3 regions of the Mycobacterium sp. 23 genome follow, and region 1 is predicted to be linked to each of the others. Evidence: predicted binding sites of a transcription regulator. Region 1 holds the regulator's gene; each other region holds the start of a gene.

Region 1 (9,690 bases):
CATCACCAACGGAATCAACTCCGACCTGGTGATCGTGGTGGCGCAGACCGACCCGGAGAAGGGCGCGCAGGGCTTCAGTCTGCTGGTCGTCGAGCGTGGCATGGAGGGCTTTGAGCGCGGCCGTCACCTCGACAAGATCGGCCTGGACGCGCAGGACACCGCCGAACTGTCGTTCACGGACGTGAAGGTTCCGGCCGAGAACCTGCTCGGCCAGGAGGGCATGGGCTTCATCTACCTGATGCAGAACCTGCCCCAGGAACGGCTGAACATCGCCGTCATGGCGGCAACAGCCATGGAAACGGTGCTCGAGCAGACGCTGCAATACACCAAGGAGCGCAAGGCTTTTGGCAAGCCGATCGGTAGCTTCCAGAACAGCCGGTTTGTGCTGGCCGAGCTGGCTACCGAGGCCACCGTGGTACGCATCATGGTGGACAACTTCATCGCGCTGCACCTGGAGGGGAAGCTGACGGCCGAGCAGGCCGCGATGGCCAAGTGGTACTCCACCGAAAAGCAGGTTCATCTGATCGACCGCTGCCTGCAACTGCATGGTGGATACGGCTACATGCGCGAATACGATGTTGCCCGTGCCTATCTCGACGCCCGGGTGCAAACCATCTACGGCGGCACGACCGAGATCATGAAAGAGATCATCGGCCGTGGACTCGGTGTCTAGCGTCTAGCTCGCATCTCGGTGCGCATCGTGCGCGCGTCGTAGCAGCTCCGCGAGTTCTTGATCCTCGCGCGTGTCGTATTTGCCTGCCAGCGAGTTTATTTCGCGCTCCGCCCGCAACAACTCGGCATATGCCGCTTCGCGCTGTGCTGGATCCTGCGTTGAGGTCAGGTACTCGAGCGCGTGCCGGCGGGCCCGGCTCACGGCGTTCTGTCTGCGGCCGCGCGCCGAAAGCAGCGACACCGCTGTGGTTGTGAGCAGCACGGCGACGATCACCAGCAGCGACACCGTGATACTCAACTCCACGACCGGGACCGGCCTGCCGTGGTTGATGAATGGAAGGTTGTTGTCGTGCAACGCTTCCAGGATCAGCTTCACGCCGATGAAGCCCAGGATCACGGCCAGACCGTAGGTCAGATAAACCAGTCGATCGAGCAGGTTGTCGATCAGGAAGTACAGCTGACGAAGACCCATCAGCGAAAAGGCGGTCGCCGCGAAAACCAGGTAGATGTTCTGTGTCAGACCGAACATCGCCGGCACCGAATCGAAAGCGAACAACAGATCGGTGCCACCGACGGCGATCATCACCAGCAGTAGCGGTGTCATGACCCGTCGACCGTCCTGCACGACGAACAACCCGTCGCCGTCGTACTCCTTTGATGTCCGCAGGAAGCGACTGGCCAGCCGGATGACCAGGTTGTCGGCGTTACTCTCTTCTGTCTCTGCCGGTTTGGCGAGCTTTCCGGCCATGATCAGCAGCCCCACACCGAACAGGTAGAAGACCGAGTTGAAGTTGTTCAGGAGTGCGCCGCCCAGGACGATGAAGACGGTGCGCGCGATGAGCGCGAACGCGATACCGAACAACAGCACCTTCTGCTGCGCCACCCGCGGAACCCCGAAGCTGCTGATGATCAAGAGAAATACGAAAAGGTTGTCCACGGAAAGGGCTTCGTTGCTCAGGTAGCCCGCGAAGTATTCGACGGCCATGCGCGGGCTGCCCAGTACGGCGATGCAGATGCCGAAAAGTACCGCTATCCCGATATATGTTGCCGACCAGGCTGCGGCCTGACGTAGCGTCGGCACGTGCGTCTTGCGTACCTGAAAGACATAGTCGAACAGCATCAACCCGGCGATCAGCACGATGGTCAGGGCCCAGCCAAGTCCGGAAACACCCATGCGCGCTGGATTTCCTCTCGCGAGATCGGCCGGCATGCCAGGCGGGATGTCGTCTCGGGCACGGTAACCCAACTGATGCCCGGGGCGCAGCGCGGTTTCTCGCGACATGAGCGCGGCACGGCATCATTTCGACATCGGCTCGGTATCCGTTTCCGTAATATGTACGATTTGACTTCGCATATCTCAATCGCTAGAGCAAAGTTATGCGAGCCCGGAAGCGATGCGCATCGCTGCCGGGAAACGGCCCACGGCGGTGAATCCGCCTGCTCGCCAGGTGGGCAGGGCATCGGCTGGGAGGCTTGGTGAACGGGCAAAGGGGTCAATTGAGCAAGTTGGTCGGGCGTGCGCGAGGCGGCCTGACGGCCGCCGCGTTGGCCACCGCGCTGGCCCTGGCGCTGCTGGCGCCTACCGCGTCCGCGTCGCCGATCGGCGACGCCGAGGCGGCGATGATGGCGGCGTGGGACAAGGCCGGCGGCGCGTCATCCACGCTGGGTGCCAGAAAAGGCGACGTCTATCCCATCGGCGACGGGTTCGCTCTGGACTTCGACGGCGGCAAGATGTATTTCACCCCCGCCACCGGTGCCAAGTACATGTTCGGCCCCATCTTGGACAAATACGAGTCGCTGGGCGGTCCGGCGAACAGTGATCTCGGTTTCCCGACCATCAACGAGGTACCCGGTCTCGCCGGACCCGACAGCCGGGTCAGCACGTTCGCGGCCAGCGACAATCCGGTGATCTTCTGGACCCCCGATCACGGCGCGTTCGTGGTCCGCGGCGCCCTGAACGCGGCGTGGGACAAACTCGGCAGTTCCGGCGGAGTGCTGGGAGCCCCGACCGGGGACGAAACCTACGACGGTGAGGTGGCGTCGCAGAAGTTCAGCGGCGGAGAGGTGTCCTGGAACAGGAAAACCAAGGAGTTCAGCACCAACCCGCCGGCGCTGGCTGACCAACTCAAAGGCCTGCAGATACCCATCGATCCCACCGCCGCCATCAACATGGCGTGGCGCGCGGCCGGCGGCGCGAACGGACCATTGGGGGCCAAGAAGGGCGGCCCGAGTCCGATCGGTGGCGACGGCATCGTCCAGGAGTTCAACGGCGGCAAGATTTTCTTCAGCCCGGCGACCGGCGCGAACGCCGTCGAAGGGGCGATCCTGCAGAAGTACGAGTCGTTGGGCGGACCGGTCAGCAGCGACCTCGGCTTCCCGATCGCCAACGAGGCCGACGGCGGTATCACGCCGGCCAGCCGGATCGCCACGTTCTCGGCCGCAGACAAGCCGGTGATCTTCTGGACTCCTGATCACGGCGCGTTCGTCGTGCGCGGAGCCATGAAGGCGGCGTGGGACAAGCTCAAGGGAGCCACCGGCAAACTCGGCGCGCCCGTCGGCGACCAGGCGGTGGACGGCGACGTGGTATCGCAGAAGTTCACCGGCGGCAAGGTGTCGTGGAACCGCGCGAAGAACACCTTCACCACCGATCCGGCGAACCTCGCGCCGCTGCTGTCCGGCCTGCAGGTGTCGGGACAGAACCAGCCCAGCACGTCCGCGTCGCCGCCACCCGGCAAGAAGTTCACCTTCCACTGGTGGTGGTTGGCGGTGGCGGTGCCGGTGCTGCTGCTCATCCTGATGTCAGTGCTGGTGGTATTCGGCCTGCGCCGCCGTCGCGCCGGCCGGGCAGCTCCCGCTTACGACCGTGGCCGTGACGTGGCCGACGAGTTCGATGCGGGTGCTGACGGGCGCTGGTCGCACGACGACGTCGATTACGGCTCCGAGCGCTTCCCGCCCGTCGAACACCACCCCGAAGAGCACGAGGTGCCGGAATACGGTGCAGCGCCGCGGGTGAGCTGGTCCAGAGGGGGCGGGACCACGGCCGGTCCCGAGGGGCGTGGTCTGGGTGCCGAGGACTATCACGACGAGACCGCCGAGTACGGGGACGAGTACGCCCATGGCGCCGACGACTACGCCCGCGGCGCCGACGAGTACGCCCACGGTGCCGAGCAGGAAACCGACTTCGAGGAATACGAACACGACGAGTTCGAAGGTGACGAGGATCCGGACGCGGTGGACACCACCCCGACGCCCATCGTGACGCGCGGCGCCTTCGGCCAGCTCGTCGAGGCCGAGCCGGAGGTCGCAGAAACGATCTCGCCGGAAGCCTTCGAGGCGGAGTCCTCGGTGCCGCGCAGCGAGGGTCCGGTAGCGCCTGAGGTGCCCGAAACCCATCCTGAGCAGGAATTCCCGGACATCTTCTACCCCCGCGGTGGTCCCGCGGAAGAGGAGGTACCCGACGCGGCCGCCTCGGATACCGTCGTCGGCGCTTTCGAGCCGCGGAAGGGGCGGCACGCCGCCGCGGATGAACCGGGCTACGCACCGACGGCGACGGAGGCGGCCTATGCCGCGGCGCCGCAGGCCGAGGCTCCTCTGGCCGCAGACACTGCGGCGCGGCCGACCATCCACCTACCCCTGGACGACGACCCGTATCGGGCGCCGGACGGCTACCCGATCAAGGCCAGCGCGCGGTTCGGTCTGTACTACACGCCCGACAGTGCGCTATACCACGACACCCTGGCCGAGATCTGGTTCGCCAGCGAGGCCGTCGCGCAAGCCAATGGCTTCGTCAAAGCCGACTGATCGCCGGCCTGCGTCAGCGCTTCGGCGCTACACCTTGCGGATGACGGTGACGACCTTGCCGAGCACGGTCGCGTCGTTTCCGGGAATCGGATCGAAGGCCGGATTGTGGGGCATCAGCCAGACCTGACCGCCCGCCCGCTTGAACGTCTTCACGGTGGCCTCACCGTCGATCATGGCCGCCACGATGTCGCCGTTGTCGGCGACGTTCTGTTGGCGCACCACGACCCAGTCGCCGTCGCAGATGGCGGCTTCCACCATCGAGTCGCCGACGACTTTGAGCAGGAACAGCGTCCCTTCGCCGACCAGCTCTCGCGGTAGCGGAAAGACGTCTTCGACCGCCTCTTCGGCCAGTATCGGTCCGCCGGCGGCTATCCGGCCCAGCACGGGTACGTACGTAGGTTCCGGCAACGCGTCCGACCCGGCCACGTCGGTGCTGGGAGGTGTCACGGCGTCATCAGCCGCGCGGACGTCGACGGCCCGCGGCCGATTGGCATCCCGCCGCAGATAACCTTTGCGCTCCAGCGTGCGCAACTGGTGGGCCACCGAGGACGTCGACGTCAGGCCGACCGCGTCACCGATCTCGCGGATGCTGGGTGGATAGCCGCGGGTGGTGACCGAAGCGCGGATGACTTCGAGGATGGTGCGCTGCCGCTCGGTCAGCGCGGCATCGACGGCGTGCAACCGGCCGTCAGCGGCGGCTCGTTCGGATGCGCTAGCGGAACCGGCTCGATCAGCTACTGGGGGGTCGTTGCTGTCGCTCATGCCACTGAATGTAACCGCACCCGACCGAAGAATCAAACATGTGTTCGAGCAGCGTGTCGGAGCGGTCGGCCCAGCCTTCCTAGCGGCCCGGATCAGCGGAATCACAAGTGTGTAACTTTCGGATGGATCGGGTATCCGAAATTCATCCAGCTGGTTGCACCGACAAAACCTTGTCGGTGGTGAGGTCTACCGTTTTGCTCGTGCGACACGCCTCGCTCAGATGTTCGATATCGAACATGTGAGCGACTAGGGTCGAACACACGAGCGATATTTAGTCGACCGGAGGCAACGACATGACGATCAGCTACGCGGGCCCGCAGCGCACCTGGAACGCGCAGAGGCTGGTGAACAGGCCTGCCAACAGGCCGTTCGACGAGTCGCCTACATATCGCGGCGGGCAGATCCGGTCAAACCGGCCCGGCCCCACCCGTCCGGCCGGCGCGCCCATGCACTACCGCGGCACCGGCGTGGCGATGTCGACGGCGTCGCACCGGCGGCGTCCGGTCTCGGTGCTGACGACGATGGGGCTGGCGCTGCTCGCCGGCATCATCACGCTGTGGCTGGGCTTGATGGCCAATTTCGGGAGTGTGCTGAACGACGAACCGGCCGGCGCGTCGGCGCAGGTACCGGCTGCACTCGCCGTGGTGCGCGTGGAGCCCGGTGAGTCGCTGCAGCAACTGGCCACCCGGGTCGCGCCCGGCGCCCCGGTGCGCGAGGTGGTGGAACGGATCCGCAATCTCAACGCGCTGGACTCCAACGCAGTCGCCGCCGGCCAGACGTTGATCGCCCCGATCGGGTGAACCCGCGGGGAGCGGGACGAATTGCGCTCTGCGCCAACCTTGCTCGGTCGTCTCCACCTGCTGCTGGACTGATCGTGCCAGCGGTGGCCACGCCGGTGGCGCACAGGTACTCTCGGGGTGGTTCTGCGGTACCCCGAAGTCAGGCGCGGCAAAGGAGCGGCTATGCACTGCCCGTTCTGCCGGCACCCCGACTCGCGAGTGATCGATTCCCGGGAGACCGATGAAGGCCAGGCGATCCGCCGGCGCCGCTCGTGTCCCGAGTGCGGGCGCAGGTTCACCACCGTTGAGACCGCGGTGCTCGCCGTCGTCAAGCGCAGCGGCGTTACCGAACCCTTCAGCCGGGAAAAGGTGATCAGCGGCGTGCGCCGGGCCTGCCAGGGCCGCCAGGTAGACGACGATGCGCTGAACCTGTTGGCCCAGCAGGTCGAAGATTCGGTGCGGGCCGCAGGTCCGGAGGTGCCCAGTAACGAGGTCGGTCTTGCCATCCTGGGACCGCTGCGCGACCTCGACGAGGTGGCGTACCTGCGCTTTGCGTCGGTTTACCGGTCCTTCTCGTCGGCCGACGACTTCGAGCGGGAGATCGAGGCCCTGCGTGCCCATCGCAACGTGTCGACTCCGGGCTGAGGCTCGATAGATGCCCGTCGAACTCCACCCCGATCTCGCAGCGCTGGAGCCCCTGCTGGGCACCTGGACAGGACGGGGTGCTGGCGAGTACCCCACGATCGAACCTTTCGACTACCTCGAAGAGGTGGTTTTCACGCACGTGGGCAAACCGTTTCTGGTCTACGGGCAGAAGACTAAAGCTCCCGCCGACGGCAAACCCCTGCACGCCGAGACCGGCTACCTGCGGGTACCGCAGCAGGGAAGGGTCGAACTGGTCCTCGCTCACCCGAGCGGCATCACCGAGATCGAAGTCGGTTCCTACTCAGTGGCCGGTGACGTCATCGAGATCGAGCTGGCAACCATCGACATCGGGCTCACGCCGACCGCCAAAGAGGTGACCGCCCTGAGCCGTTCCTTCCGCATCGACGGCGATCAACTGTCCTACTCCCTGCGGATGGGCGCCGTTGGCCAGCCCGAGCAGCACCATTTGGCCGCAGTGCTGCACCGGCAGAGCTGAGCGTCAGTTCACCTGCCGCACACCGTCATCGGCGACGCGACCGCCGACTTTCGCCCATCCCTCCGCGCTCCACGTCGTCGTGATCAGCGACCCACGGCCCTGCGTAATCACCAGGTCCCGACTGAGGTATTCGGTGATCCGCACCGCCGCGGAGCCGGTCGCCTCGTCTTCGGTCACACCGAGGTTCGACGCGAACATCCGGCTGCGCACCGACCCGGTCTCTCGATCCGTCCACGCCCACAGATAGTGCGCGACGTCGTCGGGGAAATCGGCGGGATCGGCCTGCAGCACCGCATCCGGTGAATCGAAATCGTGGATGGCGAATTCCGGCGCCCATTCCGCGGGCGCGCTGATCTCGGTGAACTCGCCGGAGTAACTTACCCGCACCAACCCGGCGGGCAGGTGCAGCGTGTTGATCGGCGTTCCACGTCGCCGCAACCACCACGACGCCCCGACGCACGGGTGGCCGGCGAAGGGCAGTTCGGTGCGGGGGGTGTAGATGGTCGCGCGCGCGGTCGTTGCCCCCTGGGCGGGGAGTTCAACGAAAATCGTCTCGCTGTAACCCAATTCGTGGGCGAGTTGCTGGCGGTCACCCGGGTTGACCAGGCTGGCGTCGACCACACCCAGCGGGTTGCCGAAGTTTCCGTCCGGGTCGGTGAATACCCGCAGCACGGTGACGTCGATGCTCATGGCCCGACCCTACGGGTCGATACGAGCACATCGATCAGGTGGCGCTGCGCTCGTCGGCTCCCATGGCATTGAGGACGGCGACGCGGGTGTCCGTCGGCCCGGACACAGTGCGGGCACCGCCGCCGCTGCGCAACAACTCGCGCAGGGCTGCCTGATCGTATTCGGGTGGCTCGGTGGTGTCGATGAACCGGTGCACGATGTCAAGGAATCGGGCGGGGTCGTCGTGGAAGGGGAAATGGGCGGAATTCTCGAAGATCTCGAGCCGGGACCCGGGCATTGCCGCGTGCGCCATATGGGCGTGCCGAACCGGGATCACCGAGTCTTTCTCACCCCAGATGATCTGAACCGGGATGGCCTCGGTCAAATAACACCGGTCCAGCATCGTGACGATCTGACCGCGCCAGTCCACCACGGCCCGCAGCGTGCGGGTGAACGCCGAGGACGCCGTCGGCTCGGGCAGGTCGTTGAGGATCCGCAGCATATTGGGCAGATCGCGGCCGATGGCCGTGGAACCGAGCGCGAGTCCCGCCAACTGGCCCAGTACCTGCACCGCGGGCAGCACCATCGGCAGTCGCAGCAGCGCCAGCGCCTCGGCCCCCATCGGCAGCGAGGCGAACCGCAATGCGATGTTGACGTCCTTGGTGACACCGCCGGCGCCCACCAGGATCAGCCGGTCGACCAAATGCGGGAACTGGTAAGCGAATTGCATCGCAACGCCGCCACCGAGGGAATGACCGACGATCGTCACCCGTTCGATGTCCAGCACGCTGAGCAGGTCCCGCATGCCGTTGGCGTAGGCCGCGGTGGAGTAGTCGGCGCGCGGCTTGTCGGATTTGCCGTGGCCCAGCAGGTCCGGGGCGATGACGGTGAATCGCTGGGCGAGCTTGGCGTGCACACCGGTCCAAGTGGTCGAGTTGTCGCCGATGCCGTGGATCAGCAGGATCGCCGGACCGGAACCCGCGATCCGGAACGCCCGCTTGTAGCCGTGGATGGTGCGGAACTGCAGTGACGGGGATGTCACTTCTCGCACCGGGCGGAGAGTACGCGTCCGCTCGGTCATGTCGGCAACCTCGTTGTCGGGCCGGGTAGGCGTGTCGGAAGCGGTTACTTCGCGTTGTCGTCGTCGTCGAATTTCTTCTCAGCCTGTTGAGCCAGGAACCGCTCGAACTCGGCGCCCAACTCATCGCCGCTAGGCAGGTCCTCGTCGTTCGTCAGTAAGGATCTGTTCTCCTGAGCGTCAATGAACGCATCGTACTGGCGCTCGAGTGCGGCCACCACTTGAGCGACTTCCGCGCTCGCCTGCACCTGTTCGTCGATCTTGGCCCGAATCTCGGTGGCCGCCTCGGTGAGTGCCGTCAGCGGCAACTCCAGCGAACCGGTCTTGCCCACCTGCTCGAGTAACGCCTGGGCCGCGGCCGGGTAGTCGGTCTGCGTCAGGTAGTGCGGGACGTGCACCGTGAACCCGACGACCTCGTGCCCGTGCTGTGCCATGCGGTATTCCAGCAGATTGGATGCACTACCGGGAACCTGGATCTCGGAGATCCACGGCTGGAAGTCCGCGATCAGGTCGGCGTTGTTGGAGTGTGCGGTCATCGTGACGGGACGGGTGTGGGGAACGGCCATCGGGACCGTGCCGAGTCCGATCGTCTGGCGCACCCCGAGCCGTTCGGCGAGCAGTCGCACCGCGGTGATGAACCGCTCCCACTTCAAGTCCGGCTCCATGCCGGCCAGCAACAGAAACGGCGTGCCGATGGTGTCGCGCAGCGCGTACAGACTCAACTCCGGGTCGTCGTAATTGGTGAAGTGGTCGGTCTTGAACGTCATCAACGGTCGCCGCGAGCGGTA
Region 2 (9,690 bases), 1.3 Mb from region 1:
GGAGGCTACCGTTGAGCTCATGAGTATCGAACTGTCGCAAGAGGTTTCCAGCAGGCTCGAATCGGATCACTATGGCTGGCTGACCACGGTCGCCAAGTCGGGACAGCCGGTGCCGCGGTTGATCTGGTTCTACTTCGACGGCGCTGACCTGATCGTGTACACGATGCCCAGCGCCGCCAAGGTCGCCCACATCAAGGCGCGACCTCAGGTGAGCCTGAACCTCGACTCCGACGGCAACGGCGGCGGGATCATCGTCGTCGGCGGGACGGCCGCGGTGGACGCCACCGACGTCGACTGCCGCGATGACGAGCCGTACTGGGCGAAGTTCCGGGAGATGTCCGACCAGTTCGGCCTGACCGACTCGATGGGCGCCTACAGCACCCGGCTGCGGATCACGCCGACGAAGGTGTGGACCACGCCGACGGCCTGATCGTGGTGCGCCGAACGTGACATGAGGGCGGGAAATCGGCGGAAATCCGTCCACTACAACACGTTCGGCGCAAACCGTCACCGGAAATCCCGGGACTTCGAGCCGACGGCCAGGCTGATGCGGCCCAACCGTTCGGCGACGACGGTGATCGCACCGCTGGCGTTCTGCACCTGGCCGCGGATCAGCAACGCCGGCGCCGTGTGCGCGAGCTTGCGGTGCCGCGCCCACACCCCCGGCGTACAGAGCACGTTGACCATCCCGGTCTCGTCTTCGAGGTTGACGAACGTCACGCCCTGGGCGGTCGCGGGCCGCTGCCGATGCGTCACCGCCCCGGCGATCAGCACCCGGTCCCCGTCGGGCACCGAACCCAGCTCGGCCGCCGGCACCACCCCCATCGCGTCCAGATCAGCCCGCAGGAACTGGGTCGGGTAACTGTCCGGGGAGACGCCGGTGGCCCACACGTCGGCCGCGGCCAGCTCCAGCTCACTCATCCCCGGCAGTTCCGGGACATGTGAGGACGAGCCCACCCCGGGCAACCGGTCCGGCCGTTGGGTGGCCGCGGCCCCGGCCGCCCACAGTCCTTCCCGCCGGGACATGCCGAAGCAGCCCAGCGCTCCGGCCGTCGCCAGCGCTTCGGTCTGCGGTACGGACAGTTGCAGCCGTGAGGTCAGGTCCAGCAGAGAGGTGAACGGGCCGTGGGCTTTTCGCTCATCGGCCAGCTTCTCGGCCAACTCGTCGCCGATATGGCGGACGGCGCCCAGGCCGAGGCGGACCTCCATTCCGTCATTTTCCAGGGTGGCGTGGGCCAGGCTGGCGTTGACGTCCGGACCGTGCACCAGCACCCCGTGCCGGCGTGCGTCGGCCACCAACGACTGGGGCGAGTAGAAGCCCATCGGCTGGGCGCGCAACAGCGCGGCACAGAACGCCGCCGGGTGGTGCAACTTGAACCACGACGAGTAGAACACCAGCGACGCGAAGGACAGCGCGTGACTTTCCGGAAACCCGAAATTGGCGAACGCGTGCAGCTTTTCGTAGATCCGGTCGATCACGTCATCGGAGGCACCGTGCAGGGAGCGCATGCCCTCGTAGAACCGGCCGCGTAGCCGTTGCATGCGTTCGGTCGACCGCTTGGACCCCATGGCGCGACGCAGCTGGTCGGCCTCGGCCGCGGAGAAGCCGGCACAGTCGACCGCCAGTTGCATCAACTGTTCCTGAAACAGCGGCACACCCAGCGTTTTCCGCAATGCCGGCTCCATGGAGGGATGGTCGTAGACCACCGGATCCAGGCCGTTGCGCCGACGGATGTAGGGGTGCACCGACCCGCCCTGGATGGGCCCGGGACGGATCAGCGCTACCTCCACCACCAGGTCGTAGAAAAGCCGGGGCCGCAGCCGCGGCAAGGTGGCCATCTGGGCTCGCGACTCAACCTGGAAAACGCCCACCGAATCGGCCCGGGACAGCATCTCGTACACCGCGGGTTCGGAGAGGTCGAGCCTGGCGAAATCCACCTCGATGCCCTTGTGCTCGGCAACCAGATCCCGGGCGTAGTGCAGCGCCGAGAGCATGCCCAGCCCCAGCAGATCGAATTTCACCAAACCGATTGCCGCACAGTCGTCTTTGTCCCACTGCAGGACGCTGCGATTCTCCATGCGCGCCCACTCCACCGGGCACACGTCGGCGATCGGGCGGTCGCAGATCACCATGCCCCCGGAGTGAATGCCCATGTGCCGCGGCAGGTTCCGGATCTGCTCGGCCAGGTCGACTACCTGTTCCGGAATACCCTCGATATCGGCGGGCTGCCCGCTCCAGTGGCTGATCTGTTTGCTCCACGCGTCCTGCTGCCCCTGCGAAAATCCCAGGGCACGTGCCATGTCGCGCACCGCGCTGCGGGCCCGGTAGGTGATGACGTTGGCGACCTGGGCGGCATAGTCGCGGCCGTATTTGTCGTAGACGTACTGGATGACCTTCTCCCGCTGATTCGACTCGATGTCGATGTCGATGTCGGGTGGCCCATCGCGGGCGGGTGACAGGAACCGCTCGAACAGCAGATCGTTGGCCACCGGGTCGACCGCCGTCACCCCCAGTGCGTAACAGACCGCGGAGTTGGCCGCCGATCCCCTGCCCTGGCACAGAATGTCGTTGCGCCGGCAGAACTGGGTGATGTCGTGCACCACCAGGAAGTAGCCCGGAAACTGCAGTTGAGCAATCACTTTCAGCTCGTGCTCGATCTGGGCATACGCCCGTAGGGCGACGTCCGCGGGACCGTACCGGTCGGCGGCGCCCGCCATGGTCAGCGTCCGCAGCCAGCTGTCCTCGGTGTGCCCGTCGGGTACGTCGAACGGCGGCAGCTGCGGCGCGATCAGCGCCAGGCCGAAGGCGCACTGCTCGCCGAGTTCGGCGGCGGCGGCCACCACGTCAGGGCCCCCGAAGGGCACATGCGCGAACAGCCGGGCCATCTCCTCGCCCGAGCGCAGATGTGAACCAGCCAGTGGGGCCAGCCACCCGGCCGCGGCGTCCAGGGATTGCCGGGCCCGGATGGCGCCCATTGCCATGGCCAGCCTGCGCCGCGACGGTCCCGCGAAATGGGCCCCGGTGGTGGCCACGACGCCGACCCCGAAATGCGGCGCCAGTTCGGCCAGCACCGCGTTGCGTTCGTCGTCGAGCGGCTGACCGTGATGAGTGAGTTCGATACTGACCCTGCCGGCGGTGAACCGGTCCACCAGATCGGCCAGCGCCCGTTTCGCCGCTTCCGGGCCGCCCACCGAAAGCGCCTGTCGCACCGCTCCTTTGCGGCATCCGGTGAGTATGTGCCAGTGCCCGCCGGCCGCCTCGGTCAACGTGTCGATGTCATAGCGGAGCTTGCCCTTCTCGCCACCAGCCAGGTGTGCGGCGGCCAGTTGCCGGGACAGCCGTCGGTACCCTTCCGGACCGCGCGCCAGCACCAGCAGATGCGGACCGGGCGGGTCCGGCTGCTCGGTGCGCGCCACTGAAGACAACGACAGCTCGGCACCGAACACCGTGCGCACGCCGAGCTCGGTGGCCGCTTCGGCGAACCGCACCGCCCCGTAGAGGCCGTCGTGGTCGGTCAGCGCGAGGGCACGCAGGCCCAGGCGGGCGGCCTCCTCGACCATCTCCTCCGGCGTGCTGGCCCCGTCGAGGAAGCTGTACGCCGAATGCGCGTGGAGCTCGGCGTAAGCGACCGACGAGCGCACCCGCCGCCCGTCCGGTCTTGCTGTATACGACCCCCGCTTGTGCGAGAGCGGAGCGTCACCGGCCGGCACGACCGGGGCCGCTTGACCAGCATGGCGTGGCTTGCCGTCGAGTACCCGTTCCATCTCGGCCCAGCTCGGGGGTCCGTGGTGCCAACCCATGACATCAGTCTATCGAACAAATGTTCGATGCGCCAAGGACAACGGGGCGGACTGCCGAACAACTTCGCAACGGCGATGAAACGATTTGCGAACGGCATCTGACGGCACCGCATCGCCGCTGTTAAACGCACCTTTATCGGAAAAACATGTTCTTAACCTGACGGACCTCGCCACGTGCACCCACCAACCGGATACTGGTACAGATTGAAAAAAGCGACGGCGGGGGCACGCATGGCACAACCGATCACACCGGGCACGGGACTCACCCGGGCTCCGGACTCGAACCGGCACACCGGCATGGCGACGGCTGCGGTCGCCGTCCTGGCCGGACCCGTCCCACCATCCCACGACATCAAAGATTTGCTGGCCGAACGCTTTACATCCGGATCAGACATCAGCGCGCACCTGCAACGGGTGGCGCTGCCGGCGCCAGGTGACGACGGCGAATTGTTCCGAGCCATCGCACACGCCCTGGAGCGACCACTGGAACCCGACTTCCCGCTCTGCGAGTGCTGGATCATCGAGGGCCTGCAGGACGGCCGCTGGGCGATGCTGGTCAAGGTCGGTGCGGGCCAGGACCAGCACCCGTCCCCGGCCCAGCTGCTCGCACGGCTCTGCGACCACGACCGGGACGCCTTCAGTGATTCGACTGCCGCAGTTACCTTTTCACCCGAACCCACGCCGGGCTGGGCCGACGCCACGCGGCAGGCCGCGACTCGCCTCGTCAACGGCCTTTCCGCCGCGGCCGGCATCCTGCGACCCTGGCCGTCCGCCGGCCCGCCGCCGACCGTCCTGCGCTACCAGACGGTCGTCGTACCCCGCGGCGCCGTGGACCACATCGCCCGCAAGTTCGGCGCGACCTCCGACGACATCGCCCTGGCGGCGATCACCGAGGGATTCCGCGCCGTTCTCATCGATCGAGGCGTACAACCACAAGCAGATTCGCTGCGCACTCTGGGCACGTCGCTGACTCACCTACCCGTCGAGCACCGGGACCCGTTCGCCCAGCTGCACGCGGTGCGCACCCAGGCAGGCCGGCGATCACCGGGAGACTCACCTTTGGCGCTGTGCGCCAAGATGATTCACGCGCTGGCCCGAACTCCGCAGCCGGACGTGGTCGCGCTGGCCACCGCACCCCCCGGACCGCGCTACCAGTTGTGGCTGATGGGCCGGCGGCTCGAGCGGCTACTGCCGATCCCGCCGACGGCGCCGCAACACGGCACCGGGGTCGCGGTACTGAGCTACGGCAGCGACCTCGTCTTCGGCATCACCACCGACTATGACGCCGACCCGAACATCCTTGCCGCCGGCATCGAATCGGGGGTGGCGCGCCTGACCGCGCTCGGCCGGGACTCGGTCGTGCTTTTCGACCGCCGACGCAAGCGCCGCGCCCTACCCAACAGCGCGGTGCGGTGGCGGCCGTCACCGGCGTCCGCCCGAGTGCGCCACTGACCGACACCCGCATCGGCCACCGTGAGAAGGTGGGGCATGCCAAAATCGGGGCCGGTGACAATCGACCCACGCCACCACGATGCGGTGTTGTTCGACGCGGCGCTGCCGCCCGCCCATCCGCTGCTCGAGCGCCTGCGCTCCGTGCGTGTCGGCACCGCCGTCTGCGCGCCCGACGGCCAGGTCGAGGCGGCCCGGCGGTTGTCCACCCGGCCGGGTCGGTGCGCCGTCGTCGCGTCGGACGCAGCCGGTGTCACCGCCGCGCGCGACGCCGGTTTCGCGCTGGTGATCGCGGTCGGCCCCGACCGCGTCCCGGGCTCCGACGCGGTGGTCGCCGACCCTCGTGAGGTCGAGGTACGCACCGGTGACAAGCGCATGTCCGAGCTGCCCGATGCCGGGCACGCCGTCGATCTCGCCGGCAAAGCCCCGGCGGTGTTCTTCGACTTCGACGGCACCTTGTCCGACATCGTGAACGATCCCGACGCGGCCCGGCCGGTGGCCGGTGCATCCGAAGCGCTGCAGGAGTTGGCCGCGCGGTGCCCGGTCGCGATACTCAGCGGCCGCGACCTGGCCGACGTCTCCAAACGCGTGGGCCTTCCCGGCATCTGGTATGCCGGCAGCCACGGGTTCGAGCTCACCGCACCCGACGGCACCCACCACCAGAACGAAGAAGCCGCGGCGGCGATACCGGTGCTGGAGCAGGCGGCGGCGGAACTTCGTGAACAGCTCGGGTCAATTCCCGGGGTGGTGGTGGAGCACAAGAGATTCGGCGTCGCGGTGCACTACCGCAATGCCGAACGGGACCGGGTGGGCGAGGTGGCCGCGGCCGTGCGCACCGCGGGCCAGCGCGACGCGCTGCGGGTGACGACGGGACGCGAAGTCATCGAATTGCGTCCGGATCTGGATTGGGACAAGGGCAAGACCCTGCGCTGGGTGATGGAGCATCTGGGCGCGCAAGCGGGTTCCCGGCTGCCGATCTATCTCGGCGATGACATCACCGATGAAGACGCGTTCGATACGGTCCGCGCCGACGGCATCCCGATCCTGGTGCGGCACAACGATGATGGCGATCGCGCTACCGCGGCGCTGTATGCCCTGGACAGTCCCGCCCAGGCCGCCGAATTCACCCTCCAGCTGGCCCGGCAATTATCTGAAACCGATGGCAGCGACGATTCCGGAACAAACCAGGGTCGCACTGGCAGTCAGTCGCGCAAGTTGTGACACGCTGGACACTCCGGCGCTAGGAACTTGGACGACCGCGGCTAGGAGTGTGTCCGATCAGCAAGCTCGGTTTCTGGAGCATCGTCATGCTCGGGGTCAACGCGGTCATCGGAGCCGGCATCTTCCTGACCCCCGGCGCGGTGATCAGGCTCGCCGGCACCTGGGCGCCGGTCGCCTACATCCTGGCGGGGCTGTTCGCCGGCATCATGGCGCTCGTCTTCGCCACCGCCGCCCGCTACGTCAGGACCAACGGCGCCTCGTATGCCTACACCACCGCGGCATTCGGCCAGCGGATCGGCATCTACGTGGGTGTCACCCACGCGATCGTCGCCTCCATCGCCTGGGGGGTGCTGGCGTCACTCTTCGTCTCGACGCTGCTTAATGTTGTTTTCCCGCAACGTCATTGGGCTCAGGAAACGCACCTGTTCAGCGTGAAGACGTTGACCTTCCTGCTGTTCATCGTCGTGCTGCTAGTGATCAATCTGTTCGGCAACCGGGCGATCAAGTGGGCCAACGGAATCTCCACCGCCGGCAAGATTTTCGCGTTGACCGTCTTCATCGGGGGCGGTCTGTGGGTGATCACGAGCCAGCACGTGGACCACTACGACACAGCGGGCGCCCCCGGCATCTACCAACCGGCTCCGTACGCCTTATTCGGGTTCGTCCCACTCGGACAGAGCACGCTGACGGGCGTGGTCCTGGCCACCGTGGCCGCGCTCTACGCATTCACCGGCTTCGAGTCGATCGCCAATGCCGCCGAGGAGATGGAGGAACCAGACCGCAACCTGCCCCGGGCCATCCCGCTGTCGATTCTGGCGGTCGGCACCGTCTACGTACTCGCCGTCACGGTCGCGATGTTGTTGGGGTCGGACAAGATCGTCCAATCGCCGGACACGGTGAAACTAGCGGCGGCCATCGGCAACGACGCCTTCCGCGGCATCGTCATCCTGGGCGCGCTGGTGTCGATGTTCGGCATCAACGTGGCGGCGTCGTTCGGCGCACCGCGGCTGTGGACCGCGCTGGCGGACACCCACACCCTGCCCGCCCGCCTGTCCGGCAAGAACCGGTTCGGCGTCCCCATGCTGGCTTTCGCCATCACCGCGGCGCTGGCGCTCGCCTTCCCGCTGGCACTGCGCTTCGACAACGAAACCCTGACCGGCCTGGCCGTCATCGCGCGCTTCATCCAGTTCATCATCGTCCCGATCGCACTGATCGCCCTGGCCCGCGACCGCACCGGCCCGCATTCAGAGGTCAGGCGAAATACTTTCACCGACAAGGTGTTACCGATCGTTGCGGTGGCGATCTCGGTGGCTCTCGCGGTGTCTTTCGACTACCGGACCCTGATTCTCAGCCCGCACGGCGGACCCAACTACTACTCGATCGTGTTGATCGTGCTCACCTTTGTCGTGGTGCCGGCGATCGCCTATGTGCACTACTACCGGACGGCCGGCGGCACGTACTCCACCTCACCGTCGTCGAGCACCAACCGCGGTCCCTGACCCTCCGCGCCGGACGCCTCGGTGCGGAAGACCGCCTTGCCCGGTCCGGTCTTCCAGATCAGCGTCGACAGCGTCTCGCCGGGAAACACCGGCTTGGTGAAGCGCGCGGCGATCGAGGTGATGTTGGCCGCGACACCCTGCCCCAGTTCGGCCACCAGCGCACGGCCGGTGACGCCATAGGTGCACAGCCCGTGCAGGATCGGCTTGGGGAATCCGGCCAAATTGGTGGCGAACCAGGGATCGCTGTGCAGCGGGTTACGGTCGCCGGACAACCGGTAGATCAGTGCCTGATCCTCCCGGGTGGGCAGCTCGATACGGACGTCGGGATCGCGGTCGGGGAATTCCGGGGCCACCGGCCGCTCCCCTTTCTCACCGCCGAAGCCGCCCTCGCCGCGGATGACGAGGGTGGTCAGCGTTTCGGCGATCAGGTTGCCGGTCTCGGGATCGGTCCCCTTGCCGCGCAGCATCAGGATCGCGTTCTTGCCCTCGCCCTTGTCCTGGATGTCGACCACCTCCGAAACCACGGACAGCTTGCCGGCCGGTGGCAGCGGCGCGTGCAGCCGGACGGTCTGCGATCCGTGTAAAAGCATGGCCCAGTTGAACGTTCCGACTTTGCCGGCCGCGCCGAAAGCCGGGCAGCAGATCACCGCGTAGGTCGGCAGCACCTGCTGCGGGATGTCGTGGCTGTTCTCGGTGGTGAAGGACAGATCCTCGAGCCCGGCGCCCACCCCGAGCGCGTACAACAGCGTGTCGCGGTCGGTCCACTCGAACAACTGCGGCTTGGTCACCGCGCCGACGGCACTCGGGTCAATCGCCATGCGAGTCTCCTCTGAGATTTCAATTCCGCAATTTCGGTGACGTAACCATCGCAAACCCTTCCCACCGACGGTGTCGGCAGGGCAGGCTATCGCCATGGCGAAGCGCATATTGATCCGGAGGGCCTCCCAATTCGTAGCTGTGGCCGCCGTGGCGGTGATCGTCGGGGCCTGCAGCAGCAGCCCGCAGGCCCGCAGCATCACCCTGACGTTCATCCGCAACGCGCAGTCCCAGGCCAACGCCGACGGCGTCATCGACACCGCCGTGCCCGGTCCCAGCCTGACAGCCGACGGCAAGGGTCAGGCTCAGCAGCTCGCCCATCAGGTTGGACACACCGAGTTCGACGCGCTGTATTCCTCCCCCATGGCCGCCGATCAGCAAACCGCCGGGCCACTGGCCACCGAGGTCGGCCGGCAGGTCGAGGTCCTGCAGGGCCTGCAGTCCATCAACGCCGGCTGGTACAACGGCAAGCCCGAGTCGATGGCCAACTCGACCTACATGCTGGCGCCGGTGCGCTGGGTGGACGGCGACGTGGACACCAGCATCCCGGGCTCGTTGAGCGGCAGCGACTTCAACTCGCAGTTCAGCGCGGCGATTCGCAAGATCTACGACAGTGGCCACAACAAGCCCGCGGTCTTCTCCCAGGGCACGGCGATCATGGTGTGGACGCTGATGAACGTCAAGAACCCCAAGCTGAGCCTGCTGAACAGCCACTCGCTGCCCAACGTCGGACGTGTGGTGATCACCGGGAACCCGGTAACCGGCTGGACATTGGTCGACTGGGACGGCGTGCGCAGCTTCAACTGAACTCAGCCGCGCGTCGAGGTTGACGTGGGCGGCCGTATGCCGCCACGATGGGCTGCATGCGGTATGTCGTTACCGGCGGTACCGGGTTTATTGGCCG
Region 3 (9,690 bases), 950 kb from region 1:
CGGGTCGTGCCGGCCCAGCGCGCCGTGCTCGTAGAGACCCCAGCCCTCGACCGGGTCGCCGTCTCCGTCCCGGCAGACCGCCCGTCCGACATGGTCGATGACGCCGAAGCCCGAGCGGGCGATGATGCCGGGGTCAGTCATGTCGTAGGTCAGCCGCTCGGCGAACTTCTCGCCCTTCCAGAGGCCGTGCGTCCAGTCCGAGTCGCCGCCGTAGCCGCCGCCGACATGGATCGGCACCGGCAGCTTGGACTCCACGTCGAAGTGGACCGGGGTGCCGTCGGGCGCGGTCGCGTCGATGGTGGCACCGGTCGGGATCCGGGTGCCGGAGCGGTAGTGGATCTTGACCCGCGGCCAGCCCAGCTGCTCGACGCGGCCGTCGCGCCAGACCCGGGTGCAGTCGTTGAGCGAGCGGAACCCGTTGGGCTCCTCCTGGATGATCAGCACGATCGCGAAGTCCTCGAACGCAATCGGCACGTAGAGCCACCACATGCCCTCGAACGGCGGGTCAGCGGGCCGGCCGGCCGGCTCCGGCTCGCCGATCGGGCGGATGCCCCAGGACCGGTCGCGGCTACCGATCCAGACGGCGGGGTCGACGGTGATGTCTTGGCCGTCGATGCTCAGCTGTCCGCTCCAGCTGCCGAGCTGGGCGAACCGCTGGGCGTTGAGCGTGACCCGGTTGCCCGACCGCAGGATGTGCGGCTGCTCCTGGACCACGTCGAACAGCCCCTCCCAGGTGAGATCGGCTGCGATGCCTTCGGTTTCGTCCAGCACGATGCGCAGTTTGTGCAGTGGCTCGACGACTTCGATGCGGTAGCCGTTGACATGCTGGTTCAGCCGGTCCTGGTCGATGGCATCCGAAAGGTGCACCGCCGTCTGGGTTTCCCCGCGCCGGACGAGCAGGAACGCGTCCTTGACGCCCAGGTTCGGGTAGTAGCCGATACCCGTGATGACGAAGATGTCTCCGGTGCGGTCGTGGGCGTTGAAGTAGGAGCGGTCGTAGAAGTTGCGGTCGGACGAGCCGGGCCAGGCGATCGGCTGGGGAATCTGGTGTACCGGATACTCGTCTAGTGGGCCGAGTGATTGCGGCATTATTGCTCCTCTCCGATAAGACGTCTCATCAATCCGGCGTGATAGAAGAGCGTCTCCACGTCATCTGGTTTCTCCACTTCACCGAAGTGCACGCGCCGGGCGCCGGTGCGCATGAACACGCACGCCCACATGACACCGGAGTACACGTAGAACCAGTTCAGGTCGCTGAGTTCGACGCCGGTGAGTTGCTGATAGGTGGCCCGCACGTCCTCCTCGCGCATCACGCCGGGCAGGCCGGGCAGTGTCGCCAGCCCGGCGAGTTCCTGAAAGACCTTGTGCGCGAATATCATCCACGCCACGTCGAGTTCCCGGGGGCCGAGTGTCACCATCTCCCAGTCCAGTACCGCCACCGGCTGGAAATCCTGGTACAGTACGTTTCCCACTCGGGCGTCGCCCCAGTTGAGCACGGGCCGGCGCGCATCGGCGTCGGCCGGCCAATTGTCTTGCAGCCATTGGAAGGTGCGCTCCACCAAGGGGGACCGGCCGATGTCGGGGACCGCGAAGTCATACCACGATCTGACCCAGCCGAAGTGCTTGCGCAGCGCGGTTTCGCCGGTGAGATCCTCGGTCAGGAAGCCGAACGTGTTCTCGGCGTTGGGAATCGAATGCAGGGCGGCCAGCACGTTGACCGAGGCGTCTTGGAGCTTGCGCTGTTGTTCGGCGGGTGCGTCGGCGAACCAGTTGCCGCCGAACGTATATGGCATGACGTCGGGAGGTACCACGCCCTCGACGTAGTCCATCAGGAAGAACGGGGCTCCCAGCACGTCCCCGGTGTTCTCGATCCAGCGCACCCGGGGTACCGGTACGTCGGTCAGTTCGCCGACCTGCCGGATCACCTCGAACTGGTGGTCCAGTCGGTACGTCGGGAAGACGGGGACGTCCTGCGCGGTGGGCGCGACCCGGGCGACCAGTTTCTGTTCGTTGCCGTCCCAGCGTGCGGTCAGAATGAGAGTCTCGGACGACATGCCCGTCGAGTCCACGCCGCTTTCCACGGTCACCTCGGGCTTTACCGGCAGCTTCGTCGCCAACCATTCAGACATCAGGGCCGGGACGGTGGCGGTATCGCGGCTCGAGCGTTGCATGCGGCCCACATCTTCGAGAGCCGGTTCATTGGCCACGGGTACTTCCTTTGCGGGGTAATTACGATACGGTAGGTAGCGTTATGAAAGCAGACCCGTCCACCCTTGACAAGATCCCCGGCGCCGGGCGGCCGCGGGATCCACGCATTGACTCTGCCATCCTGGCGGCGACGGCGGAACTGCTTGTCAATATCGGCTATTCGAATCTGAGTCTGGCCGCGGTGGCGGAGCGGGCCGGAACGACGAAGTCGGCGCTGTACCGCAGGTGGTCGAGCAAGGCGGAATTGGTGCACGAGGCGGCCTTCCCGGTGGCGCCGACGGCGTTGGTTGCCCCGGCCGGCGATTTCGCCGCCGACATCCGGATGATGATCGAGGCCACCCGTGATGTGTTCACCACCCCGGTGGTGCGGGCTGCGCTGCCTGGTCTGGTGGCCGACATGACCGCCGATGCCGAGCTGAACGCGCGGGTGATGTCTCGTTTCGCCGGGCTGTTCGCCGCGGTGCGGATACGGCTACGCGAGGCAATCGAGCGCGGCGAGGCGCATCCCGACGTCGATCCGGACCGGCTGATCGAATTGATCGGAGGAGCCACCATGCTGCGGATGATGCTGTACCCCGACCAGAAGCTGGACGACGCCTGGGTGGAGCAGACCGCGGCCATCGTCGTGCACGGGGTGACCCGTTGACCGCCATCGTCACCGGTGCCAGTCGCGGTCTCGGGCGGGCGATCGCGCTCGCGCTGGCGGCCGACGGCGAGGCCGTGGCCGTCGTCGGGCGCACCGAGGCCGTCTGGGATGAGCGGTTGCCCGGGACCATCGGCGAGACCGTCGCCGACATCGAGGCGGCCGGCGGCCGGGCGGTTGCGATCCGGGCCGACCTGACCGAACATGACGACATCGTCCGGCTGGTCGACGAAGCGCGAGATGCTCTGGGACCCATCAACATTCTGATCAACAATGCCGCGTTCACCGCGCCGGGACGGCCGGGTGGCACGCCGCGGGCCAAGAAGGTTCCAGCGGACAAGGCCCGGTACCCGGGTTTCGTGAGCGTCCCATTGGCCGCCTACCGCCGGCATTTCGAGATCTCGGTGTTCGCCGCGTACGAATTGATGCAGCTGGTCAGCCCGGACATGATCAGTGCCGGGGGCGGTTCGATCGTCAACATCACCTCTATCGCATCGCGGCTGGGCGGGGGTCTGCCCGGATACGGTGGTTCCAAGGCGGCGCTGGAACACCTCACCGGTTGTGCCGCACTGGATCTCGTTGACCACAACATCGCGGTCAACGCACTGGCGCCGTCCAAGCCGATCATGACTCCCGGCCTGTCCTACTACGCCCACGGTTTCGACGACGAGAGCACCGCCGAGGAATTCGCGCAGGCGGCACTGCAACTCGCGCGGGTGAGCCCCAGCGTCGTGACCGGCCGCACGATAGGGCATCTGGAAGTGCTCGACGGGAGCTTCGCGCCGTTCATGGTGTAAGCGTTCAGGCGGCATGGTGGTAGGCGAGTCGGACGCCGATCGCGTCTTCGATCTCACTGACATCGAAGCGCTGGTATATCGGTGGCGCGACGGATCGGTACCGCGCGTCGGTGGGGGTGATGTATTCGGTGGTGTGTACACCGTTGTCGTCGTGCGCGGTGACGCGCCAGCCGGGTGATTCTTTGACGTAGTTGCAGCGTTCGCACAGGCCTTGGCCGTTGGTGGCGGTGGTGGGCCCGCCGTGGTGGGCGGGGGTGATGTGGTCGCGGTGGCGGATGGGGGCGTCGCAGTAGGGGGTGCGGCAGGTTTGGTCGCGCAGGTTGATGAATTCGGCCAGACCGCGGGGGAAGGTGCGGGCGCGTGATTCCATGGCAACCAGGGCGCCGGTGGTGGGGCTGGCGTAGAGGCGGCGCAGGGTGGCCAGGGAGTTCTTCTCGGCTAGCGCGGCGGTGAGCCATCGGCGGGCGACCTCGGCGGGGATGGGCCCGTAGCCCTCGAGCAGGGCGGGATCGGTGTCCCCGCCCAGGAGGGCCCGGTCGGAGATGACCACATTGAGGGCGATGGGGGCCGGGGTGGTGGCGGGGGTGGCGGTGATGCGCTCAATCAGAGTGTCGGCCATGACCTGGCCGCGACTGCGTCCGTCGAAGGTGGTGTCGGCGGCGCGGCGTAGTGCGGCGTAGACCCCGACGCCCTGGGCCACGGGCAGCAGGGCGCTGACCCAGGTCATGGTGTCCGGCGCCGGGCGGATGGTGACGGTGCGGTCGTGCACGGCCCGGGCGGCGCGATCGACGACGGCGCGCGCGTTCAGGCGGTAGGCGATCTTTCGGGCGGCGGCGGTGATCCGCTTGTCGCCCAGGCCCACCAGCGTGTCCATCTCGGCGCACAGTTCGCGGTCCAGCGTGCGGCGGTCCTCGACGTCCAGGCAGGCTGATTCCCGCACGATCAGGGTGGCCCGCCATTCGCTGAGCGCGCCGTGTTCCAACGCGGCCAGGGTGTGGGGCATCTCGTGCACCAAAGCTGTGGCGAACCCCAGGTGCCGGCCCCCGCGGGCCGGGGAATCGCGCCGGGCCAGGGCGACCTCGCTGGCCACCCCGCGGCCCCGCTTGGCCGCCGGCACTGCCGCGGCCGATTCCGCGGCACGCCGGACCGCATCCAGGGCGGCCGCCGCCCGCGCCTGCCCCGCGGCCGCGGCGGATTTCACCTGCTCCAACTCGGTGATGCGCGCGACCAGTTCGGCTTCGGTGGCACCCGGGTCCACCTGCGAGAACCGCAGCATATCGAACACATGTTCGAGCATACCTGAACCCGGGGACACGCGCCCGCGACTGGACCCGGGCAGCCCCGCGCCACTAGCCTTCGGCTATGGGGCGCAAGCCGCCAGGAAGCTGCCGCTGATGTTCGACAAGCCCACCACCCGGGTGGTGGCTCTGGTCGCTCTGCTGATGCTGGTCGCTGCCGCGCTGCGTGGGTATCTCCCGGCGCATCAAGGACGCCGCATTGCCGAGGAGGGGCCCAGCAAGACGGCGCTGATGTTTCTCGTCGCCGCCATCGCGGCCACGCTGGCGTTGCTGGCGTTCTCGATCATCGCCAGACTGCGCGACCCGCGCACGGCGGCGCCCAGTGCCGGTGCATTGCCCGACATGCTGGGCGGCGGTAGTGCCCGGCCGAGCTGGCGCGTGGTGCTGATCGCGCTGGGAGTGATCGCGGCCTGGCTCTTGGTCGCGATACTGATATCTCGGTTGTTCACCCCGCCCCAGATCGGTCTCGATGCGCCGCAACCAGATTCGGGTGCCACTCCGTCGGGCGCCGGACGCGCCCCGCAACCCAAACAGCCTGCGCGGCCAAGAGACAGCCCGGACATGTTGGGGTCGCTGCTGGCATTCGTGCCGGTGCTGCTGATGCTGTTCGTCGGCGGCTTCATCGTGTCGCGCCGGCGCCGGCCCACGGCGACAACAGGATTGGCAACCGATGTTCCCGCCGAATTGCCGTCGCCGGAGGTCGCTTCGGAGTCATTGGTGCGTGCCGCCGAAGTCGGGCTGGCCGAAATGGCGGACCTCAGCCGCGAACCGCGTGAGGCGATCATCGCCTGCTACGCGGCGATGGAACGTGAGCTCGCCAACGTCCCGGGAGCGGTGCCCCAGGAATTCGACACCCCCACCGAGGTGCTCGCCCGCGCTGTCGAACAGCGTGCGCTGCGAGCCGAAAACGCCGTCCAGCTGGTGAATCTTTTCGAAGAGGCGCGGTTCAGCCCGCACGTGATGGACGAAGAGCACCGCGAGACGGCGGTCCGCGTACTTGAACTGGTTCTGGACGAGATCGCTCCGCGATCCGGCAGGGCCGCATGAAAAGACTGATAGCACTTGGCATCTGCCTTATCGTGGGCATCGAGTTGCTGGGCCTGATATTGCAGGACCGCCGATACGTTCTGGTCGGCGCCGGCGTGGCCCTGGCCTTGGTGTTGCTCAACGTCCGCCGAGTGCTGGGCCATCCCAGTGAACCGGAAGCCGAAGCGGAGTCCGACGATCTCGGCGACTCGCTGCGTCGCTGGTTGTCGAACACCGAGACGATGATCCGGTGGTCGGATTCCAGCCGCAAGGACTGGGATCGTCACTTGCGCCCGATGCTGGCCCGCCGCTTCGAGCTCACCACCGGTCAACGACAGTCGAAGGATCCGGCGGCGTTTCGTGCGACCGGTGAAATGCTGTTCGGCCCAGACCTGTGGGAATGGGTTAATCCGAACAACGTCCGGCACGCCGATGGCGGCCAACCGGGACCGGGCCGCGCGGCGCTGGAGGAGATTCTGCGAAGGTTGGAGAAGGTATGACGATGGAGCACAGATGACGACCCCGGCGGCGATGCCAGTTGGTACGACCACCGCCCAGTGTGAGGCGGTCCTGGATGAGATCGAACGCATCGTGGTCGGGAAGCGCTCGGCCCTCACGCTCATCCTGACCGCCTTGCTGGCCCGTGGGCACGTCCTGATCGAGGATCTGCCCGGACTGGGCAAGACGCTGATAGCGCGGTCGTTCGCGTCGGCGCTGGGGCTGGAATTCACCCGAGTGCAGTTCACGCCCGACCTGTTGCCGGCCGACCTGCTCGGTTCGACGATCTACGACATGCAGTCGGGGCGTTTCGAATTCCGCCGGGGCCCGATCTTCACCAACCTGCTGCTCGGCGACGAGATCAACCGCACACCTCCCAAGACGCAGGCGGCACTGCTCGAGGCGATGGCCGAGGGGCAGGTCAGTATCGATGGTCAAACTCACAAGCTGCCAACGCCTTTCATCGTCCTGGCCACCGACAACCCGATCGAGTACGAGGGCACCTATCCGTTGCCGGAGGCCCAGTTGGACCGCTTCGCCATCCGGCTGGAACTGCGCTATCTCTCCGAACAGGACGAGGCGGCGATGCTGCGCCGGCGCCTGGACCGAGGTTCGGCGGAACCGGTGGTCAATCAGGTTGTCGACGCGACCGACCTGCTGGCCATGCGCGAGGCGGTCGAGCAGGTCACCGTGCACGAAGATGTGCTGCAGTATGTGGTGTCGCTGGCCACCGCGACGCGCCACCATCCTCAGGTCGCCGTCGGCGCCAGTCCGCGCGCCGAACTGGATCTGGTGCAACTCGCCCGTGCCCGCGCGCTGTTACTCGGCCGCGACTACGTGATCCCCGAAGACGTCAAGGCGCTCGCCGTTCCCGCTGTCGCCCATCGCATCACGCTCCGTCCGGAGATGTGGGTGCGCAAGATTCAGGGCGCCGACGTGGTCGGGGAATTGTTGCGGCGCCTACCCGTACCCCGCGCCGACCGCCCGCCCACGTGATCACGCAGCGCGACGTCGAGATCCGCTGGCGTGCATCCCCACTGACGTTGGCGATCGCCACCTGCGCCGGAGTGGCGCTGGCGGCCGCGGTGATGGGCGGACGGTGGCAGCTCGTCGCATTCGCGGCGCCGCTGCTCGGGGTGCTGTGTTCGCTCAGTTGGCAATCTCCGGTCCCGGCGGTCCGGGTGCACGCGGAGCCCGATGCGCAACGATGTTTCGAGAACGAGGAATCGCGGGTGCGGGTGTGGGTCACCACGGACGCCGGCCCGGCCGCCGTCGACCTCGCGGTCTCGGCCGTCGACGGGATGGAACTGGAGGAGATCGAAACCGATCCCCAAGCGAAAACGGTTGCCGCGGTGGCTAAGCGGTGGGGACGCTACCACCTGCGGGCCCGGGTCGACGTCGTTGCGCGTGGTGGGCTGCTCAAAGGGGTCGGAACCGCCGACGTCGCCGACATCATCGTGTTTCCGCTGACACCGCCGCAATCGACCTCGATCCCGCAGATCGAGTTGCTCGACCGGTTAGGAGCCCACCTCACCCGGCATATCGGACCTGGCGTCGAATACGCCGACATCCGTCTCTATGTTCCGGGTGATCAACTGCGCGCAGTGAATTGGGCGGTGAGCGCCCGGCGGGGACGACTGCACGTGACGCAGCGGCTGACCGACCGTGCCGCCGACGTGGTGGTGCTGATCGACACCTATCGCCAGCCGGCAGGGCCCGCGACCGCGGCCACCGAACGCGTCGTGCGCGGTGCTGCCCAGGTGGTGCAGACCGCGCTGCGCAACGGCGACCGGGCCGGCATCGTCGCCCTCGGCGGCAACCGACCCCGCTGGCTCGGCGCCGACATCGGTCAGCGCCAGTTCTACCGGGTGCTCGACACCGTGCTGGACGCCGGCGAGCGGTTCGAAACCACCACCGGCACCCTGGCTCCCCGCGCGGCAGTGCCCTCGGGTGCGATCGTCATCGCGTTCTCGACGCTGCTGGACACCGAATTCGCCCTGGCGCTCATCGATCTGCGCAAGCGCGGGCATGTCGTGGTGGCGGTGGACGTGCTGGAGAGCTCCCCGTTCGAGGGTGAGCATGACCCGCTGGTGGTCAAGATGTGGGCGCTGCAGCGTTCGGCGATGTACCGCGACATGGCCACCGTCGGCGTCGACGTGCTGTCCTGGCCGTCGGATCGCTCACTCGAACAGTCCATGGGCGCGCTCCCGGACCGCCGGGTACGCGTGCGGGGCAGGCGCTGACATGCTCGCCGCGTCCGGTACCCGGGTCTTCTCGGTGGCGTTCGGTCTGCTGATGGTGGCAGCGGCGGCCATCGGATCCCACGGGCTACCGCTGATGGTCGCCGCCGCGGCAGTGCTCGCCGTCGGGCTCGGAACGGTATTTCGTTCTGCCGCAACGATTGCCGTGTTGCTGGCAGTGACCGTCGTCGTGGCGTCGGACCCGTCGCACATTCTCGCGGCGCTCTCGGGACTGTGTGCCGCGGCCTACCTGGTGTGCCGGCACGCGTCGGGCGACGTCGTCACGGGCAGTTGGCCCACGATCGTCGCCGCCGTCGGCTTCACCTTCGCCGGACTGGTGGCGACGTCATTCCCGGTGCAGGTGCCCTGGTTGCCGTTGGTGGCGCCGGTCGCGGTGCTGGCGATTTATGTCCTGGCGACCCGCCCGTTTCTGAATTAGGGGAATTTGACGGAACCGCATAAAGCGGCCACCGGTTTCTTCTATGGTTCGTGCTGACGAAACGTGTCGGGCGCGAATCTCGGTAGCAGTGAGGCTGCGCCCTGTTCTGCGGAAGGGGTCGCCTGATGAGTTTCTTTATGTTGCCGCCGGAGATCAATTCACTGCGGATATTCACGGGTGCGGGTCCGGCGCCGATGCTGGAGGCCGCGACGGCGTGGGACGGTCTGGCGCAGGAACTGGCAACGGCCGCTCAGTCGTTCCAGGCAGTCACGTCCGGCTTGGCCGGTCAGGCCTGGCAGGGTGCCGCGGCAGAGCGGATGGTCGCGGCCGCCACCCCCTACGCCGGGTTGCTGAATGAATCGGCGTTACGGGCGTCCTCGGCGTCCTCGGCGGCCAAGGCGGTAGCGAGTGTGTTCGAGGCGGCACGGGCGGCCGTGGTGCATCCGCTCGCAGTTTCGGCGAATCGAAACGCGTTCGTGCGGTTGGTAATCAGTAATCTGTTCGGTCAGAATGCCCCGGCCATCGCGGCCGCCGAGAGTGT

What was found. Region 1 encodes LexA, which represses DNA repair genes until DNA is damaged. Its sites were predicted from a motif close to CGAACANNTGTTCG; they were not measured.
Region 2: the regulator LexA is predicted to act here: its motif matches at 3,815-3,828, upstream of ACNQS7_RS13860 (error-prone DNA polymerase).
Region 3: the regulator LexA is predicted to act here: its motif matches at 4,927-4,940, upstream of ACNQS7_RS12400 (DUF222 domain-containing protein).

What each region holds. Positions count from the first base shown of each region.
Region 1 covers NZ_JBLVUX010000005.1:1,449,386-1,459,075, reverse strand. The annotation lists gene ACNQS7_RS07835 (acyl-CoA dehydrogenase family protein) at 1-673, shown strand, start outside; gene ACNQS7_RS07830 (TerC/Alx family metal homeostasis membrane protein) at 677-1,846, opposite strand; gene ACNQS7_RS07825 (LGFP repeat-containing protein) at 2,149-4,473, shown strand; gene lexA (transcriptional repressor LexA) at 4,501-5,235, opposite strand; gene ACNQS7_RS07815 (LysM peptidoglycan-binding domain-containing protein) at 5,529-6,035, shown strand; gene nrdR (transcriptional regulator NrdR) at 6,198-6,659, shown strand; gene ACNQS7_RS07805 (peroxynitrite isomerase) at 6,670-7,155, shown strand; gene ACNQS7_RS07800 (PhzF family phenazine biosynthesis protein) at 7,159-7,845, opposite strand; gene ACNQS7_RS07795 (alpha/beta hydrolase) at 7,880-8,905, opposite strand; gene ACNQS7_RS07790 (proteasome assembly chaperone family protein) at 8,950-9,690, opposite strand, start outside.
Region 2 covers NZ_JBLVUX010000005.1:2,738,339-2,748,028, forward strand. The annotation lists gene ACNQS7_RS13855 (TIGR03667 family PPOX class F420-dependent oxidoreductase) at 20-430, shown strand; gene ACNQS7_RS13860 (error-prone DNA polymerase) at 508-3,801, opposite strand; gene ACNQS7_RS13865 (wax ester/triacylglycerol synthase domain-containing protein) at 4,033-5,253, shown strand; gene otsB (trehalose-phosphatase) at 5,290-6,471, shown strand; gene ACNQS7_RS13875 (APC family permease) at 6,519-7,970, shown strand; gene ACNQS7_RS13880 (MaoC/PaaZ C-terminal domain-containing protein) at 7,907-8,788, opposite strand; gene ACNQS7_RS13885 (histidine phosphatase family protein) at 8,883-9,593, shown strand; gene ACNQS7_RS13890 (SDR family oxidoreductase) at 9,650-9,690, shown strand, end outside.
Region 3 covers NZ_JBLVUX010000005.1:2,397,183-2,406,872, reverse strand. The annotation lists gene ACNQS7_RS12420 (hypothetical protein) at 1-1,089, opposite strand, end outside; gene ACNQS7_RS12415 (phosphotransferase family protein) at 1,089-2,207, opposite strand; gene ACNQS7_RS12410 (TetR/AcrR family transcriptional regulator) at 2,252-2,854, shown strand; gene ACNQS7_RS12405 (SDR family NAD(P)-dependent oxidoreductase) at 2,851-3,648, shown strand; gene ACNQS7_RS12400 (DUF222 domain-containing protein) at 3,653-4,924, opposite strand; gene ACNQS7_RS12395 (DUF4129 domain-containing protein) at 5,043-5,993, shown strand; gene ACNQS7_RS12390 (hypothetical protein) at 5,990-6,472, shown strand; gene ACNQS7_RS12385 (AAA family ATPase) at 6,504-7,466, shown strand; gene ACNQS7_RS12380 (DUF58 domain-containing protein) at 7,463-8,713, shown strand; gene ACNQS7_RS12375 (hypothetical protein) at 8,715-9,149, shown strand; gene ACNQS7_RS12370 (PPE family protein) at 9,275-9,690, shown strand, end outside.